2 regions of the Cobetia sp. 10Alg 146 genome follow, and region 2 is predicted to be linked to the other one. Evidence: riboswitches for the same ligand, from Rfam matches in the RefSeq annotation. Region 2 holds a riboswitch; the other holds the start of a gene.
The links. A riboswitch is a leader RNA that binds a small molecule or an ion and turns the genes downstream of it on or off. The one in region 2 is predicted to bind thiamine pyrophosphate.

Region 1: another riboswitch for thiamine pyrophosphate. It lies ahead of QD172_RS03005 (ABC transporter ATP-binding protein); the one in region 2 lies ahead of tenA (thiaminase II).

The regions. Positions count from the first base shown of each region.
Region 1 is NZ_JARWKT010000002.1:4,009-13,189, forward strand. Features, by position in the region: gene QD172_RS02995 (potassium/proton antiporter) at 1-539, opposite strand, end outside; gene QD172_RS03000 (hypothetical protein) at 661-1,620, opposite strand; TPP riboswitch at 1,746-1,859, shown strand; gene QD172_RS03005 (ABC transporter ATP-binding protein) at 1,921-2,673, shown strand; gene QD172_RS03010 (ABC transporter permease) at 2,670-3,437, shown strand; gene QD172_RS03015 (ABC transporter substrate-binding protein) at 3,503-4,690, shown strand; gene QD172_RS03020 (MFS transporter) at 4,807-6,057, opposite strand; gene QD172_RS03025 (alpha/beta fold hydrolase) at 6,099-6,935, opposite strand; gene QD172_RS03030 (LysR substrate-binding domain-containing protein) at 7,084-7,992, opposite strand; gene QD172_RS03035 (YeiH family protein) at 8,161-9,181, shown strand, end outside.
Region 2 is NZ_JARWKT010000003.1:342,877-352,057, reverse strand. Features, by position in the region: gene QD172_RS07565 (nuclease-related domain-containing protein) at 3-1,340, shown strand; gene QD172_RS07560 (phasin family protein) at 1,623-1,991, shown strand; gene QD172_RS07555 (peptidylprolyl isomerase) at 2,192-2,470, shown strand; gene thiC (phosphomethylpyrimidine synthase ThiC) at 2,601-4,610, opposite strand; TPP riboswitch at 4,737-4,877, opposite strand; gene tenA (thiaminase II) at 5,068-5,727, opposite strand; TPP riboswitch at 5,871-6,009, opposite strand; gene QD172_RS07540 (TIGR04282 family arsenosugar biosynthesis glycosyltransferase) at 6,162-6,854, opposite strand; gene QD172_RS07535 (TIGR04283 family arsenosugar biosynthesis glycosyltransferase) at 6,898-7,707, opposite strand; gene QD172_RS07530 (sugar dehydrogenase) at 7,850-8,896, opposite strand.

The DNA of each region.
Region 1 (9,181 bases), on a different contig from region 2:
TGTCCGGTCAGTATCTCGGCCAGGGTGATGGTGAGGAAGATGGCCATCGGGTCGTTGGTACCGGACTCGATCTCCAGCGTCGCCCCGACCCGCTCGTTGAGGTGCACCCCCTGCCCGCCCAGCAGCGAGAACACGGCGGCGGCATCGGTGGAGCCTACGATGGCCCCGACCAGCAGGCCTTCGATCAAGGTCAGGTCAAACAGCCACATGGCCAGCAGCCCCACCAGCCCGCTGGTCATGAAGACCCCGACGGTCGCCAGCACCAATGCCGGCTTGAGACCCGCACGGAAGGTCGAGAGGCGGGTGCGCAGCCCCCCATCGAGCAGAATGAGTGCCAACGCCAGGTTGCCGATCAGGTACGCGGTAGAGGCATCATCGAACTGGATGCCGAGCACGCCATCCTCCCCCGCCAGCATGCCGAGTCCCAGGAACAGCAACAGCAGGGGCATGCCGAGACGAGCCGAGACCCGACTTGCCAGCACGCTCAAGGCGATGAGCATGCCCGCCAGCAAGAAGTAATAGTTCAGATTCTCTACCACGTGTGCTCCCCCGCCATTCCCGGCACCAAGTCTCGAATCACGTCTGCGACGGCCCAGAGACAGTATTCCATGTCAGCGACGAGGCTGCAGAGAAATTTCTCAAATATTCATGGACTTGCGATCAACATGTCAGGCTTCTCGGCGACACCCAAGCCGGGGCTGCCGCCAGCTCGGCGTAGCGGGTCGGACCGAAGGCTTCCATCGCCCACAACAGGGCTCGGCACAGCTCACGCTGACCGCCGATATCGACCATGCGCCCATGACGCGAATAACCGGCGAGGAAGGCCTCACGCTGACTCGGCGTCTCCAGCAACAACTCGATCAGTGCCCAGTCGAACTCGATCGGGGCCCACACCAGTGCCTCCCAGTCGCTCCATACCCAGCCGGTGGCGGCGCACAGATATTGGTCCGCGCGCAGGTCCGGCAGACTCCAGACGGCGCGAGCGGGATGCGAGAAGGTGCGTGATGGCAGGTCCCCCAGCTCGTGGGACAGGGGATGGCGCGCGAGAAAACGCGTCACGCGGGCATTCCAATGCAGCAACGGCATGGGCTGGGCAAGGGGCTGACCAAAGCCGGACACGGTGTCCTGATGCAGCCGCCCGACCTGATCTCCCAGCAACTCACAGAAGGTGTCACTGAGATCACTGGGCTGACCGCTGGACCACGGCAGATGCCAGACGGGCGCGCCATCGAGACGCCCCAGATAGGTCAGCGGCAGCGGAGGGATGGGCAAACGCGCCGGCAACGCGCCCGCCAGCCGTGTCAGGGCCTCAGGTTGCGCCCAGCGATCGGCGCCGAAGACACCGCGCATCGCTCGCCAGAAGGGGTCGTGATCCGGGCCGGTCCGCGCCAGCTTGATCAGGCCGGGGGTGCCGCCACGCTGTCGCCACAACCAGTTGGCACTATCCGGCCAGGCAAGTGCCAGCGGCTCCAGCGCATGCCCCAGATAGGTGGAAAGACGGCGAGTCAGCGCATCCTCCGGCCAGCCATTGGGCACGGATGTCGCGTCTGGCATCACGGGTCGCCGCGGTGGCACGGGATAACCGCTGGAGCAGGTCGAGAGATCCGGGGTATCAGGCATGTTGATCTCCTTGAGGCTGCGATACCTCGATAGCATACCCAACACCGGGCCATGCAGCATAGCCACACGACAGCCACCCCGACGATGGCAGGGATGCAACCGGCGGGCAGGTGACGGTACACTGTCGGCCTGGATGGGGGTGCCCGAAAGTGGGCTGAGAGCCGATGCGTCACGTCGCATGGCAACCCCTGGAACCTGATCCGGTTGATACCGGCGGAGGGAATTCCGGTCACCTGCCCAAGCGTCAGGCGCCCTGCGTGCTTCCTCCCCTCGGCATGCCGCCTGACCACGGATGACACTGTGTCGCTGGGACTCTCCCTCAACAACGCTCGCATCGATTACGCCAGCCATACGCTGTTTCGTGATCTGTCGGCGCGTCTGGATGCCGGAAGCTGGACGGCCCTGCTGGGCCGCTCGGGCTGTGGCAAGAGCTCACTGCTGCGCCTGCTGGCCGGCCTCGAGATGCCCGACCATCATACGCTGGAACTCACCACCGATGATGGCAAGCCACTGGCGGGTCGCGTCGCCTGGATGGCGCAGCAGGACCTGCTGCTGCCCTGGCGCCGGGTGCTGGACAACCTGTGTCTGGGAGATGACCTCCATCGTCGCCCTCGCGATACCGAGCGGGCCCGCGAACTGCTGGCAGCGGTGGGTCTGGAGGGGCGCGAGCAGGCCTGGCCAGACGCCCTCTCCGGCGGGCAACGCCAACGCGTCGCATTGGCGCGAACGCTCTACCAGCAGGCTCCGGTGGTGATGATGGATGAGCCCTTCTCCGCAGTGGACGCCATCACGCGACTCGAACTGCATGATCTCGCCAGCCGGCTGCTGGACGGACGCACCGTGCTGATGGTCACGCATGACCCGCTCGAGGCGCTGCGCCTGGCCGACCAACTGCTGGTACTGCGCCCGGGCCGCGACAGCCAGCAGGGGGCAGTGCTCGACTGCCTGCCCGGGCTCTCGCCGCCTCGCCCGGTGCCGCTGGACCTGCCCGCCCTGCAGCAGGCCCAGTCCGAATTGATCACACGCCTGCGCGACGGCGAGGAGACGCCATGAAACGCCTGCATGCCCTGCGTCATCTCGCCATCAGCGCCGCCGTCCTGCTGGGACTCTGGCAACTGGTGATCATCACCACGGCCGTACCGCCCTACATCCTGCCAGCGCCACTGGCAGTCGCGGAGGTGCTGGTCCGTCAGGCCCCGATGCTGGCACACCACGCCGGCATCACCTTCGCCGAGATTCTTGGCGGGCTGGTACTGGGGGTCCTTCTCGGACTGAGCACCGCGCTGGCACTGGCGTTCATCCCTCGTCTGCGGCGCACCCTGCTGCCATTGCTGCTGATCAGCCAGGTGATCCCGCTGTTCGCGATCGCTCCACTGCTGGTGCTGTGGCTGGGCTATGACATGCTCTCCAAGGTCGTGATGGCCACGCTGATCATCTATTTCCCCGTGGCCTCCACCGGCTACGACGGCCTGCGCCAGACCCCTCAGGGCTGGCTGGATCTCGCCCACACCCTGGGTGCCAGCCCGTGGCGACTGCTGCTGCATGTCCAACTGCCCGCCGCGCTGCCGGCATTGGCCTCCGGCGTGCGCATGGCAGCGACAGCCGCCCCCATCGGGGCCGTCATCGGTGAGTGGGCCGGCGCAAGCCAGGGCCTCGGCTATCTGATGCTCAATGCCAATGCCCGCATGGAAATCGACCTGATGTTCGCCGCCCTGCTGGTGCTGGTCGCCTTTTCGCTGCTGCTGTATTTCACGCTGGATGCCCTGCTGCGTCGCCTGATGCCCTGGCATCGGGATCGCCTGACCCGTTTGAACTGAGCGCTTCCGGCTGTCAGGCGATGTCTTGACGGCCTCACATTCTCGACACCACAAGGAATACCGCCATGCCATTCTCGCCATCGGCGATCCGCCGTTCCAGCAAGCTGTCCTGCCTCTTCGCGACGCTGCTGACAACCCTCAGCTTGAGCACCTTCGCCCTGTCAGCCGAGACTGGCGCCAGCGCCGAGCCCCAGGCCCCGACCGCCAGCGATAGTGCAGCGGCAGCGGTCACCAAGACCGGGCAGGACGGTGCCACCCTCGAGCCAGACGCTTCTGCCAAACAGGCTGCCGAGACCGAGCAACAGACCCGCCCCGCCGCTGGCGATGCGCAGGACCCGCAAGCGGCCGCCACCGATGCCAAGCCCCTCACGCACCTCAAGGTCATGCTCGACTGGTACACCAATCCCGGCCACGGGCCGCTGGTGCTGGCTCAGGAACTGGGCCTGTTCAAGCAACATGGTCTGGACGTCGAGCTGATCGCCCCGGCAGACCCCAGCGTCCCCCCCAAGCTTGCCGCGGCGGAGCGCGTCGACATCGCCATCAGCTATCAGCCCCAGCTGCACCTGCAGGTGGATCAAGGGCTGCCGCTGGTGCGCATCGGCACGCTGGTGGCCACCCCGCTCAACGTGGTGGTCGTGCGCGCGGACAGTGACATCCAGTCGATGGCCGACCTCAAGGGCAAGCGTGTCGGCTATTCCGTCGGTGGCGTGGAGGAAGTCCTGCTGTCCACCATGCTCCAGAACAGCGGCCTGACACTGGATGACATCACCCTGACCAACGTCAACTTCTCGCTGACGCCGTCACTGCTGACCCGCAAGGTCGATGCCGTCACCGGGGCATTCCGCAACTTCGAACTCGCCCAGATGGCACAGGAAGGCGTCAAGGGCCGCGCCTTCTACATCGAGGAAGAAGGCGTACCGACCTATGACGAACTGATCTTCGTCGCCAACAGCGACAGCTATTCTCGCAAGCACGAGCAGTACGCCGCCTTCCTGTCCGCCGTCGGTGAAGCCACCGCCTGGATGATCAACCACCCTGACAAGGGCTGGAAGCTGTTCCGCGAGTCCGACCCGGCACTCGATACCGCGCTCAACAAGAAAGCCTGGTATGCCACCTTGCCGCGCTTCGCCCTGCGTCCGGCCGCACTGGATGCCGGCCGCTACCGTGACTTCGAGAACTTCCTGTACGAGCGCGGCATGATCAAGCAGCGCCAGTCACTCGACCACCTGGCCATCGACGTCAACGCGCCCTGAATAGACGGCCGATGACAGACACGACGACGCCCTGCCGGTTTCCCGACAGGGCGTCGTTTGCTTTCCGCCAGATGACGCGAGGATGCCCCCGCCCCTTGCCTCCCGAGACCTTCCTGTCAGCGCCTGCCATCCACCGGACTGCCGGCTGACGCCCGCCTGGCCAGACGCCGCGCCAACCACGCCATCAGCACAGGCTGGATCACCAGCGCGACCACCAGCACCGCCACGAGCAGTGGCATGCCCTCAAGGGCGCCACCCGGCGAGCTGACCAGCAGCGCCGCCCCGAGATAACTGCCCGCGGCAGAACTCAGGTGCTGAACGGCGCTCTGGGTGCTGGTGAAGGCGGCCCGCTCGTGCTCGGCAGGAATGAAGCTGTTGAGCGTGTTCTGTGCCACCCGCCGCGCCGAGGAGAACAGCATGTAGGCACCAAACCCCACCCACACCAGCGACGGCCCCGGCGAATGAAGCAGGAAGGCCCAGCCCACCAGCGCCGTCAGCAGACAGGTAATGGTGCCGGGCCAGACACTGCCGAAGCGATCACACAGCCGCCCGGTCAGCTGCATGCCCACCAGCGACAGTCCGCCTCCGATCATGTAGAGCCCGCCGAGATCCTCGCGAGGCAGATCGAGATTGAACAGCAGATAGCTGGAGAGATTGGGAATCACCAGGAAGTTGCTGAACATCGCGGTGGCGATCAGCGCCAGCCCGAGCCGGTGATTCGGCTGCGCGAGAATGGTGGCGATGGAGGTACCGGCGCGACTGCGAGGATTGTCCAGATGCCCCCGGATCGGCGGCAGCACCCAGGCCAGCAACCCGCAGACCAGCAACGCCAGCAGCGCAACGGCCCGGAACGGCGCCTGCCAGCCAAAGCCTTCGGACAACCACAGCGCGAAGGGCAGCCCCAGCACCGAGGCCACCGAGAAGGCCCCCATCACCATCCCCATGGCGCGCCCACGCCGGATTCCCGGCACGACATCGATCACGATGGCCAGTGCCGTGGCCGCCGCCGGCCCACCGAACAGCCCGCCCAGCATGCGCGCGGCCAGCAGCGTCTCGAATCCGGTGGCGAAGCTCGCGATCAGATGACACAGCGCAGCACCGAACAGAAAACCCAGTACGGCCCAGCGACGATCGAAACGATCCGCATGCCGCGTCCACAGCAAGGTACCCACCGCCGCCGCCAGCGGGTAGCTGCCGACGATGTAGCCCAGGTGGTCCAGCGGAATGCCCAGCGACTGCGCGAAATCCGGCCCCAATGCCATCACCATGGTGAAACCCATGATGACGGCGAACTGCAGCAGCGTGACCAGCGCGATCACCAGACGCTCGTGACGCGTCACCGGTATCGTGCCGTCTTCGTCAGGCACGCGAGGCGCCGCCAACGGTGCAGGCGTATGACGTGAGCCGCTCAAGCGCGTGCGACGCGTTCAAGAAACGTCTCGACGGCCTGCTGGAACTCGCTTGCTCGCTCGGCATGCAGCCAGTGGCCGGCATCCAGCGAGGCATCTTCCAGGCGCGGGAAGCGCTCACGCATTGCCTGGAGCCCGTCGGCTTGCACGTAATTGGAACGTTCGCCCCACAGCAGCAGGGCCGGCAGTTCCACCTCGCCGTGTGCCTGAGGCGCCTCGACGATCTGGGGGTAACCCGCCGCGATGTGATCGAGCCCGACTCGCCAGCCCATACTGCCGTCCTCATCGCGCACCAGGTTGGTGGCGAGGAACTGACGGATAGCCGGCGTTTCCACATGGCGTGCCATCACGTTGTCAGCGTCCTTGCGCGAGGCAGGACGCGCCTCACGCACGGCCTCGAAGGCCGCGAATATCTCATCGTGCCCGTGTCCGTAGGCGATGGGCGCGATATCCGCCACCACGAGACTGCGCAGTCGTTCAGGTGCCTGCAGTGCGACCTGCATGGCCACCTTGCCCCCCATGGAGTGCCCCATGAGATCACAGGTGGGGATATCGAGCTGATCGAGCAGAGCGATCATGTCAGCGGCCTGCTCCGGGTAGCTCATGCCCGCCACATGCGGGCTGCGACCATGATTGCGCAGATCCACCGCGATGACGCGACGCGACTGCGACCAGAACTTGATATGCGAGCGCCAGTTGTCCGCGCTCCCGAACAGGCCATGCAGAATCACCAGCGGCGTCGCATCCTGCTCACCCGCCTCATTGCCCTGTGCGGCTTCACGGGCATCACTCTCGTTGTAGAAAAGCTCGACCGTCGTGCTTGTCGCAGTGCTCATCATCATCTCCATGGACGCTAGACAGACCCTCAGACGCTCCCGACCCTCACGCATCGCCCGCGATGGCACGCGCCAGTGCGAAGCGGCAACCTCGTGGCCGAGTGTCAGAAAACGCTCATGTTAGCAGACTATCAAGCCGCCGCGCGGCTCACCGCGGACTGGCTTCCAGATAGACCTTGACCGCCTGCCACAGGGGGCTTCGATAGCGCTCCGGATGCCAGAGCATGGAAAAATGCCGCTTGAGGTTGAGCTGGGGCGTCTCCAGCACGACCAGCTCCCCGCGGGACAGCTCCGCATCCACAGACAGGCGTGAAAGGCAGCCCAGCCCGAGACCGGCAAACACAGCCTGCTTGATGGCCTCGTGCTGCCCCAGCTCCATGCGCACCTTGAGGCGCTCGATTCGCCCGTGCAGTGCACGCTCGAAGACCGCCCGCGTGCCCGACCCTCCCTCGCGCAGAATCCAGTCGGCATTGGCCAGATCCTCGTCATCGAGTGCCGTTGCGCGTATCGCCAGCGGGTGGGACGGCGGCGCCACCACCACCAGTTCATCCTCACGCCAGGTCTGGCTCATCAGGCGTGGCGCGTGACAATCCCCTTCGATGAGCCCCAGCTCGGCATCGTAGTTGAGCACCGCCTCCACCACCTGATGGGTATTGCGCAGGCGCAGGTTGAGCTCGGTCCCGGGGTTTTCACGCATGAAGGCCCCTGCCAGGCCGGGCAACAGCCAGGTCCCGATGGTCGCGCTGGCGGCGATTTCCAGCTCGCCTCGCAGGAACCCCTCCTCCAGCCCGGGCTCACGGGCCTCCAGCTCCAGTGCATGGGTCTGTTCCAGCAGCTGTTCGGCACGCGCCAGCAGACGACGGCCATTGGCATTGAGGGCCAACCGTCGCCCGAGCCGCTCGAACAGCGCGACGTCAAGATGACGCTCCAGCTCTGAAAGCGCCTGGCTCGCCGCCGATTGCGAAAGTCCTATCTCTCGGGCGGCACCACTGACCGAGCCCTGGCGAGTCACGGCGACGAAGACCTGTAATTGGCGCAGGGTGATATGGATCTGCATATCGGTTTTTCCGGTAAGTGGTAAAGGAATAATCGACTAACTGCCCAATAATATTCCTGCATAAACTATTCATCAAACCAGAAGCACTAAGCATGCAACGCCCTCACATGCACTCAAGACCTTCACACGACAAGACCTGACCCGACACGCCCACCAAGGAGAAAGCCAATGGACGCACAGACGCTGACTGCCCCCCCTGTCACGGAACGGCTGCGCCGAATGGTGCCGGGACTCGCGCTGTGCGGCGGGCTGACACTGGCGGGGCTGGGGCTGCACGCCATTCCGACCCTCGCCGCGACCGGCGTCAGTCCGCTGGTCTTCGCGCTGCTGTGCGGCATCGTGGTCGGCAACCTGCCCGTCACCAGCCGCCATGCCCGGGCACTGGCACCAGGGCTGCATGTCGCGACCAAGAAGCTGCTGCGACTCGGCATCATCCTGTTCGGACTGTCGATCACCTTGCAGCAGATTCTCGGCCTGGGGTGGAGCGTGGTCGTGCTGGATGTCATCGTCATCGCCGCCGTGTTGAGCTGCGGCTATTTCCTGGGCACGCGCTGGCTGGGTCTGGATCGCGATACCGCCTTGCTGACCAGTGCCGGCTCTGCCATCTGCGGCGCCGCGGCCGTGCTGGCGACGGAATCCATGATCAAGGCACGCCCGGCAGCCACCGCCATGGCCGTGGCCACGGTGGTACTGTTCGGCTCGCTGGCCATGCTGGCCTACCCCTTGCTCTACCCGCTGACCGGCATGCATGAGGGGCTGTTCGGCATCTACATCGGCTCGACCATTCACGAGGTCGCTCAGGTCGTGGCGGCAGGTGAGGCGGTAGGCCCGGATGCCCTGGCCAATGCCCTGATCGTCAAGTTGATGCGCGTGATGATGCTGGTCCCCTTCCTGCTCCTGCTGCCCAAGCTGTGGGCCATGCGCAGCCGCAGCGAAGGGGATGACCGCGATGCCGGCGGCAGCATGACCATTCCCTGGTTCGCCCTCGGTTTCATCGCCATGGCCGGGATCAACAGCACCGGCGAGATTCCTGCCGCCCTGCACGCCAACCTGTCCGTGCTGGGGAGCGTCGCCCTGACCATGGCGATGGCGGGACTCGGGGTCGAGACACGCATGGATCGCCTGCGCTCACTGGGCATGAAGCCCTTCCTGCTGGCACTGATCCTGTTCGTGCTGCTCATGGTCGGCG
Region 2 (9,181 bases):
CCATGCTGCTCAAGGATTGTGACTCCAGGGAGTATGACGTTCTGGTACTTGAGGTGTTGGCGCAGAATGCCACCTTGAGTACACAGGAGCGCCAGCAGGTTCTGAGGATGCTGCGAGGCGTTCGAGCGCATCAGGAGCGTCGTCGCTCGCTCGCCCGATTCCTGAACACCCTGTTCGAGTCGCGCGATGACTGGGTCGTGCTGCATGACCTGCGCCTGGAAGGGGATGAGGGCGTGATCGAGCTGGATCACGTGTTGATCAATCGCCTCATGCAATTCTGGGTACTGGATGCGTCCTGCTTTGATCTCCCGCTGACGATCTCGCCATTTGGCGAGCTGAGCGCGCACCAGGGCCCCTCTGTCGAGCAAGGCGCTTCCGTCGGGCAGGGCTCATTGGAAGATACCGGGGAGGTCGTTCAGAGCGGTGATGAGTTGCGGTTGACGCCATCACCGCTGCTGGCACTCAAGGAACAGCAGCAGTGCTTTCGCCGCTGGCTGGAGAGCTCAGGTCTCCTGCCTTCCAGACTCGGGATGGTGCTGCAGCCACAATTGACGCATCGGTTGGTCATTGCCGCCGAGGAACAGGTCAGCCGGCCTCCCGAAGATATTCTGGACAGTCGAGCGCTGGTGGACCTGCGCGGGTTGTCCGAAGAATGCCTCAATCTCGGGAGCGGGGCGGCCTCCGTCGCCCGCATGCGTGATTTCACCCACCGGATCGACCCGCGTCGTCTGAGGCGTCTCGGTCGTGCCATCCTGGCGCAGCATGGCCCATCACGGGTCGACTGGGCGTCGCGACTCGGCTTGTCAGAACATGCCACCATGGCCATCCATCCCGATGAGCAGACGGCCTACGCCTGGGCGCCACCCCAGGACCCATCCGCTTCCCCCTCGGTGGCCCCCGTGCGTGATGACGCCATCCCTACTTCAAGCGGGAATGACGCTCCTCAGGTCACGCCTCGTGAGGAGGGGCCAACACCTTCCGAGACTCGCCGGGCCACTCCTCCAAAGGCCATCTCATCCTCTTTCCAGACACTGATGTCCGGCATGACGCAGACCATGCCCTCGTCCACGTGCCACGGCTTGCAGGCTCAGGACTGGCAGCCTTCAGTTTCTGACGTGAGGCTGCAGGGCGTGTCTTCCGCTGGCGCGAAAGCCTCTGACGTGTCGCACGGCCATCGTGGCATGGGGTCTGGCCATGATGAGATGCAATACCTGCAGCCACGTTGTGATGAGTGTCGTCGCTGGTTGTCCAAGGCCAGTGTGGCGTTATGTCGTAGCGAGGGTCAGCGCGAATTGCTGGGTGACAGGATGTTGTGCCAGCGATGTCGTGCGAGCGACTGAAATCTTCATGTCATTCAGGGGCTTGGCGTCTCTGGGCAAGAGGGCAGTCAGCCTGGAAGCAGACTCGCAGGGCAAGGTGGTTGATCAATATTGCGCTCCTGATGTTGCAGTGCAGCAAGAGGTGGCTTATGCTGCACTGCAGCGAGGATGGAACCTGTCGAGAATGCTGGCTTGCAGTGAGATCTCGACCTCATGGCTCACAAGCTTGGTTCAGTCCTGGTAGCCAACGGAGCAAAGCTCCGCTTCATTTTCCGTGTGATGCCAAACCCTGGAGGGTGCCCCATGTTCAACACCAATCTTGAGAAGACCACTCAGCAGTTCGACGACATGTTCTTCGCTCCGCTGCGTGCTTTCAGCGCCCTGAGCCTCGATTACAGCGAGAAGCTGGTCAGCGCTCAGATGGATCTGACCAAGTCCTACGTTGACACCTCCATGGCGCAGGCGCGTTCCATGCTCGAGATCAAGGACAGCGAAGGCCTGAAGAACTTCGTCAAGGAACAGCAGGAGACGGTCAAGTCTCTGGGCGAGAAGCTTCAGAACGACACCCAGAAGGTGGTCGAGCTGAACCAGGAATACGCCAAGAAAGGTCAGGAACTGGCAGAGAACAATGCCAAGTCCGCCTCCGAGGCCATGCAGAAAGTCGCCAAGTAAGCGACTGCTGCCGACGCTCTCAGGCGAGCGTCCTCAACGCCCATCCGGTCTTCCGGGTGGGCGTTCGCGCGTCTGAGGCATCGCTGGGGAGGTGGGGAGGCGCGCGACGCTAGCGGCGAGCGTCGCCTTGGGCCACAATGTGCTGCCACGCCGCCGGTGATTGCCGGCGGCATTTATTCGATCAGTGACAGGTGATAGACATGGCACAGGCCACAGCGCGTCATATTCTCGTTTCCAGCGAAGAACAGTGTGCAGCTCTCAAGACCGAAATCGAGAACGGCCGCGATTTCGCTGATGCCGCTCGCGAGCACTCCTCCTGCCCGTCCGGTCGCAGTGGCGGTGACCTGGGCGCCTTCGGCCCGGGCATGATGGTCAAGGAATTCGACGAAGTCGTGTTCAGCGCACCGATCAACACCGTGCAGGGCCCGGTGAAGACCCAGTTCGGTTATCACCTGCTGGAAGTCACCAGCCGCACGTGATCTCTGGATCACGCTCATGACACGTCATGAGCGGTTGGCAGCAGGCCATTGAAAACGCCCCGACCAGTGATGGTCGGGGCGTTTTTCGTGCGGCTCAGCACGTCAGCCTTTCGTGCGCCAATCCCTCTACCTATACCTCCTGATAGAGCTGGCTGCCTTCGCGCTTGAACTTGTCAGCCTGCTCCTGCATGCCGGCCATCACGCTGTCGGCGTCACCGGTCAGGCCGTGTTCGTTGGCGTAGTCGCGGACTTCCTGGGTGATCTTCATCGAGCAGAACTTCGGCCCGCACATGGAGCAGAAGTGGGCGACCTTGGCCGAATCCTTGGGCAGCGTCTCGTCGTGGAAACTGCGCGCGGTGTCCGGGTCAAGGCCCAGATTGAACTGGTCTTCCCAGCGGAACTCGAAGCGTGCCTTGGAGAGTGCATTGTCACGACGTTGCGCGCCCGGATGCCCCTTGGCCAGATCCGCGGCATGCGCGGCGATCTTGTAGGTGATGATGCCAGTCTTGACGTCGTCCTTGTTGGGCAGGCCCAGGTGCTCCTTGGGGGTCACGTAGCAGAGCATGGCGCAGCCGAACCAGCCGATCATCGCGGCACCGATACCGGAGGTGATGTGGTCGTAGCCCGGGGCGATGTCGGTGGTCAGCGGGCCGAGGGTGTAGAAGGGCGCCTCGTCGCACTCGCTGAGCTGCTTGTCCATGTTCTCCTTGATCAGGTGCATCGGCACGTGACCCGGACCTTCGATCATGACCTGGACATCGTGCTGCCAGGCGATCTTCGTCAGCTCGCCGAGCGTCTCGAGTTCGCCGAACTGGGCGGCGTCATTGGCATCGGCCACCGAGCCCGGGCGCAGGCCATCGCCCAGTGACAGGCTGATGTCGTAGGCCTTGCAGATCTCGCAGATGTCCTCGAAATGGCGATAGAGGAAGCTTTCCTCGTGATGCGCCAGACACCACTTGGCCATGATCGAGCCGCCGCGCGAGACGATGCCGGTCACGCGGCTGGCGGTCAGCGGCACATAGCGCAGCAGGACGCCGGCGTGGATGGTGAAGTAGTCGACGCCTTGCTCGGCCTGCTCGATCAGCGTGTCGCGGAAGATCTCCCAGTCGAGATTCTCGGCCACGCCATCGACCTTCTCCAGCGCCTGATAGATCGGCACCGTGCCGATGGGCACGGGAGAGTTGCGCAGAATCCATTCACGTGTCTCGTGGATGTTGGCGCCGGTCGAGAGATCCATCACGGTGTCGGAGCCCCAGCGGATCGCCCAGGTCATCTTGTCGACCTCTTCCTCGATGGAGGAGGTGACCGCCGAGTTGCCCAGGTTGCCGTTGACCTTCACCAGGAAGTTGCGGCCGATGATCATCGGCTCGCTTTCCGGGTGATTGATGTTGGCGGGAATGATGGCGCGGCCACGCGCGACTTCCTCACGCACGAATTCGGCGGTGATCTCGTCAGGCAGGTTGGCGCCGAAGCTGTGACCCGGGTGCTGGTGGCCCAGAATGCTCTCGACGGAGTCGCTGCCCTGATATTCCTCACGCAGCGCGATACGACGCTGATTCTCACGAATCGCGATGTACTCCATCTCCGGCGTGATGATGCCCTGGCGCGCATAGTGCAGCTGGGTGACATTCTTGCCCGGCAGGGCACGACGCGGGCGGTGGTCCAGCTCGAAACGCAGGGACGACAGGCGCAGGTCGGCCTGGCGCACGCGACCATATTCGCTGCTCAGCTGATTGAGCTGTTCGGTATCGCCGCGTTCCTCGATCCACTTCTCGCGCAGTGGCGCCAGCCCGCGACGAATGTCGATCTCGACCGCCGGGTCGGTGTAGGGACCGGAGGTATCGTAGACGACGATCGGCGGATTCTCTTCCAGACCGCTGGAGGTCTGGGTCGGCGAGCAGCCGATCTCGCGCATGGGCACGCGGATGTCCGGGCGAGAGCCTTCGATGTAGATCTTGCGCGAGCCGCTCAGCGGCGCGATGGCGGCGGCGTCGACGCGGGCTTCGCTGGCGAGATGGCGACTGCCATCCTTGCGACCGGCACGTGCGCGCGCCTTCGGCGCAGCCTCAGGTTGGGGGGCGAGCGACGGTTCGGCGGCGTTGGTGGCTTGCGGATCTTGAGTCGTGGGGGTAGTGCTCATGCAGGTCTCCTCAAAGGGCGACGTCACGGCAGACGTCATCATGGGAAGACCGTGCGCAGGGAGAGGATGGCCATCGCCGACTCCTTGCCAACAGGTGGCCCGGGAGCGAGGCGGCCGCGGGCAGCGGCTGACCATCAGCTTGATTCCTACGCCGGTCCTAACCGGTTCAGGTTCCACGGGACCCCTTGCTGGCAGCCTCGCCCATTTGGCGGCGAGGTGATGCATGCAGGATCTCAGCCGGTTCCACCGGCACCCCGTCAAGCGTGCTCAGAATTCAATGCGGGCATGACCTGTGCTGAGCGTTGTGCTGGCCCAGGTCATCGTGCTCGCATTCAGGCTCTGATGGCCTGTGGTGTGTCTGGATGATTGGCGAGAGGACCACGTCCCCAGGCCGATGAAAATCGGTGTGTTTTCCGTTCGCGCAGGCGCGGCCTGTCAGGCGACGGCCTGCCACGGATCAGTCGCGATCAAGGCCCATCTGCCAGAAGTCGATCTCGAGACGTGTCGCATCGCGGAAGACATCCACCAGTTCGCCCAGCCGGCGCTCCGAGACCTCCGAGAGCCGAGCGTCCAGCCATTCACGTTCGGCGTCCACCGCTTCCTTGAAGTCATCGCTGGAGTACATCGCGATCCAGTCCGCGTACGGATTGTCCTCTATCTCGGTGGTGTCCTGGTCCAGCAGCCACTCGGCGATCTCGCCGTAGCCGATCAGGCAGGGCGCGAGCGCCACGTGCAGATCGAGCAGGTCGCCGCGCTGGCCGCAATCCAGTACGTAACGGGTATAGGCCAGGGTGGCGCGGGATTCCGGCAGCTCACTCAGGTCATCCTCGCTGATGCCCCACTCGCTGCAGTAGCCGATATGCAGGTCGAGCTCGGTATTGAGAATGGTGTCGAGACTGGCCGTGGCCTGACGCAGCTCCGCGAGGGTGCGGCTCTTGTAGGCGGCAAGCGCCCAGGCGCGCGCGAAGTGGATCAGGAACAGGTAGTCCTGCTGCAGGTAATGGCGGAAGGACTCCTCTGGCAGACGACCTTCCCCGAGCTGGCGAACGAAGTCATGCTCGAGATAGTCGCGCCATTCCTCGGCGCAGGCACTGGTCAGGTCTGAAAAGCTGGGCATCGACGCATCCCTCGGTGAGCGTGCTGCCAATCCGTGATGGAGTGGCAAAGGTCTGGCTCGAGCGTGGTCAGGTCCGGCAATCTGCAGGGAAAAAGCGGGGGGAGGTGCGGCGTTCACCTGGAAGAGGTGAAGATGATGTGCGGCAACACTTCGCGCTTGATCCCTACGCCGGTACTAACCGGATCAGGTTCGGCGGGATCGTCATTCACGCACCTCGATGCAAGGCCTCGAACAGTGCGAATGACATCTCAGCCGGTCTTACCGGCACCCCGTCAAGCTGTGACTCAGACGTCACGATATCTCGAGTGTAACAGTCCTGCGGTGCAGGAAAAGCCTCTGCCGCCCTAAAACCCATGCGACTTTGGGAGGCCTTCTGCGATGCTGATAGGGCTTCCTGCGATGCGGGAAGCGTGTCATGCGCTGCAGGAAAGATGTCATGCAGGCTGACAGGAGGAGAGGTTCGCCATCAGGGCTGGGAAGTGTCGCCTCAGGCGCACCAGGTCGTGAGGCTCATCGACATCCCAGCTGACAGGCAGGCAACCGACGCTTCTGCCTGCCTGAGCCAGTAGTGCAAGAGTCTCCCGGCTCACGTCGGCATGGCTCCAGTGATCCAGCTGGAAGGCCGCCGGGCAGGCTGCTTTCAGGCCAATCAATCCGTATCCCCCGTCTTCGCTGGGCTGCAGCACCGCATCATGGTCATGCAGGTACCGCGCCGCCTCGCGCAGACGTTGACTGTCCAATGCGGGCAGGTCAGAGCCCATCAGCAGCACGGGGCCTGCGGGCAGGTGGCGCAGCATGGCCTGATGCATGCGCTCCCCAAGCCCACCCTGTGGCTGTGCCTCGAGCGTGATCCGCCTGCCATGTGCCGCCATGCTCTCTGCACGCAACTGATCCTCAAGGTCCGTCAGCAGGGCTGCCTGCTCAGGTTGCTGCCGGGCGTGCTCGGGGGAGGGAGTCAGCATCACGACCACCTTGCCGAGGCGTGAGGCGCAGGCCTGCTGAACGATTCTGCGCAGCATGCGCGAGTAGAGGCGTGCCGCCCCCTCGGGACCGAGGGCAGGGATCAGCCGCGTCTTGCATTGTCCGGCCAGTGGCAGGCGGCCGAAGATGATGAGCGTCGGGCGCATGTCATACGCGGTCGTGTCGGTTTCCCTGTCAGCAAGCGAGGCTTCAGGCATGAGGCAAGCCACGCTGTTCACAGGCCTGAGCGGCGGCACCATAACCATAGAGACGCGCCAGACGGACAGGAGATACGCCACCCCAAGCTGCCAGGCGCAGCCCCCACATCTTGAGGATGGTGCGACAGACGCCATGGGTTTCCCAGCGTCTTCCACTGGTAGTGACTCTGGCGGAGAGGTTCAGCGGCGAGGTCAGTCGCTTGAGCCTGACGCTCAGCTGGATGTCCTCCATCAGGGGCACGGCGGGAAAGCCCTCGATGGCCTCGAAGGTGGAGCGTCGTACGAACTGGGTCTGATCACCTGTGCTGATGCTGGTCAGGCGTGAGCGCAGATTCATCAGCGTGGCGATCACGGGCAGCAGCGGAGAATCCCCTTCGATGTCGACATCGAAGCGACCCCAGTCGCACTCGCGATGCTCGGCGAGGGTCTCTGACAGTACCGAGAGGACATGTGCCGGCAGGCGCGTGTCAGCATGCAGGAACAGCAGCCATTGGCCACGAGCCTGAGAGGCACCGGCGTTCATCTGCGTTGCCCGGCCCGGATCACTGCTCAGGCAGCGATCGCACAGCGGCGTTGCCAGCTCGCGGATAGTATCCGTGGAGCCGCCATCGACCACGATGACCTCGCAATCCCCGCTCGCGCGCATTGGGCTCAAGGCGATCAAGGCCGAGACGATACCGGATGCCTCGTTGTGGACTGGCATGATGATGCTCAGCCACGGGGGGCGCGTCAGGGCGCTGCCCGAACGGACAGCCCCGGGGGTAGGGCTGGCAACTGGCGAGAAGATGGAGGGCTTTGTCATGGCGCAGGCTCCGGCGATGGCGTCGTCCTGAGAGCATACGCATGTGATCACCCCATGGATGCAGAGCGTCGAGACGCTCGCTCAACGCTTGGGCGAAGAATCAACGCGTGAGCCGCCGTGTCGAGTCAGAGGCGGCTGGAGGTCACTGAGAGAAGGTGATCCGATAGAGTCCTGAGGCTCCGGTATCGCTGGTCAGGTAGAGGCTGCCATCCTTGCCGAATGCTACATCCAGTGGGCGTATCCAGCGCTCGCCGCTGGCCGCATCCTGCAGGCCGGTCAGTACCGGCACTAGGTGTGCTTCAGTGTCTGGCGTCGCCAGCTTGAGGCCCAGCAGGCGAGGCTCACGACGACTGGCGGGGGCTCCCCACGCCTTGCCGGAGGGTGCCGTGCCCCAGCTGCCGTGGACTGCCACCACGACATCCATGTCAGCAGCCAATGGATGCCCAGGCGGCACCACCGCGATACCCATCGGCGCACTGCGAGCGGGGATCTCGGCCAGTGGCGGTGCAATCTCGTCACGTTCGCGCGGTGAATCGCTCGTGATGCAATCATCTGCCTGCCAGCGGCCATCGATCCACTGATACCAGGGCATGCCATGGAAGCTGCCTTCGCGGGCAGCGACCACCAGCTCGCGAGGATGCTCGTAGCCCCAGTGGTCCGGTCCGTTGTTGGTGGCCAGCAGGCGCGTCTCTCCTGTCGCCTGTGCCTGCCAGGTCAGGCCGACGGGGTTGCGCAGACCACTCGCCCACGCACGCCACTCGGGAGGCTCGCCACTTTCCTCAAGGCGCATCACTCCCCCACGGCGCTGTTGCTGTGGATAGCGAGGCGAGGTGCCCGCCAGATATTGATCGGAGCAGTTACCCTGGATCCCCAGCGCCAGATACAGGCCATTGTCGGGGCCCAGGCTCAGCGTACGCGAGTTGTGGCCACCGCCGCCGGGAATCGCGATCACGCGCTGGAAGTCGCTCGGGGCAAGGGAGATCCCGGGATGGTAGTCCGCGACCAGCAGGGCGTCCGTGGTCGCGACATACAGGCGCGCATCGCGGACGACGACAGAGTGGGGATAGCCTTCCAGCTCGACCAGCACTTCCATGCGCTTGAGGCTGCCATCATCGGCCAGCTGGCCTCGATAGAGCTTGCCGGCCCGCGAGCCAATCAAGACCTCATCGTGAGCGGTGAGGTGCAGCATGCGAGGTGCCTGAATCGATGCCAGCCGAGTCATGCCGGCCCCTGGTGGCAGCCTCAGGGAGGGGGCGTCCTCAGGAACCGAGCTTGCCGCCTGCAATGCCAGAGCCGGGGCATGAGCAGAGGTCTCGCCATCGAGGGTGTCGTTGCTCCTTGCCTCGCTCCAGGCAGGAGAGGACGCGCAGAGACAGCCGATGAGTGCCGTCCCCATCAGCTGTCTGATGCTTGCGCATCCACGGATTTCCTGTTGGCGCTTGCTCATGTGCTCCACTGCCTCCCTGGCCTGTCG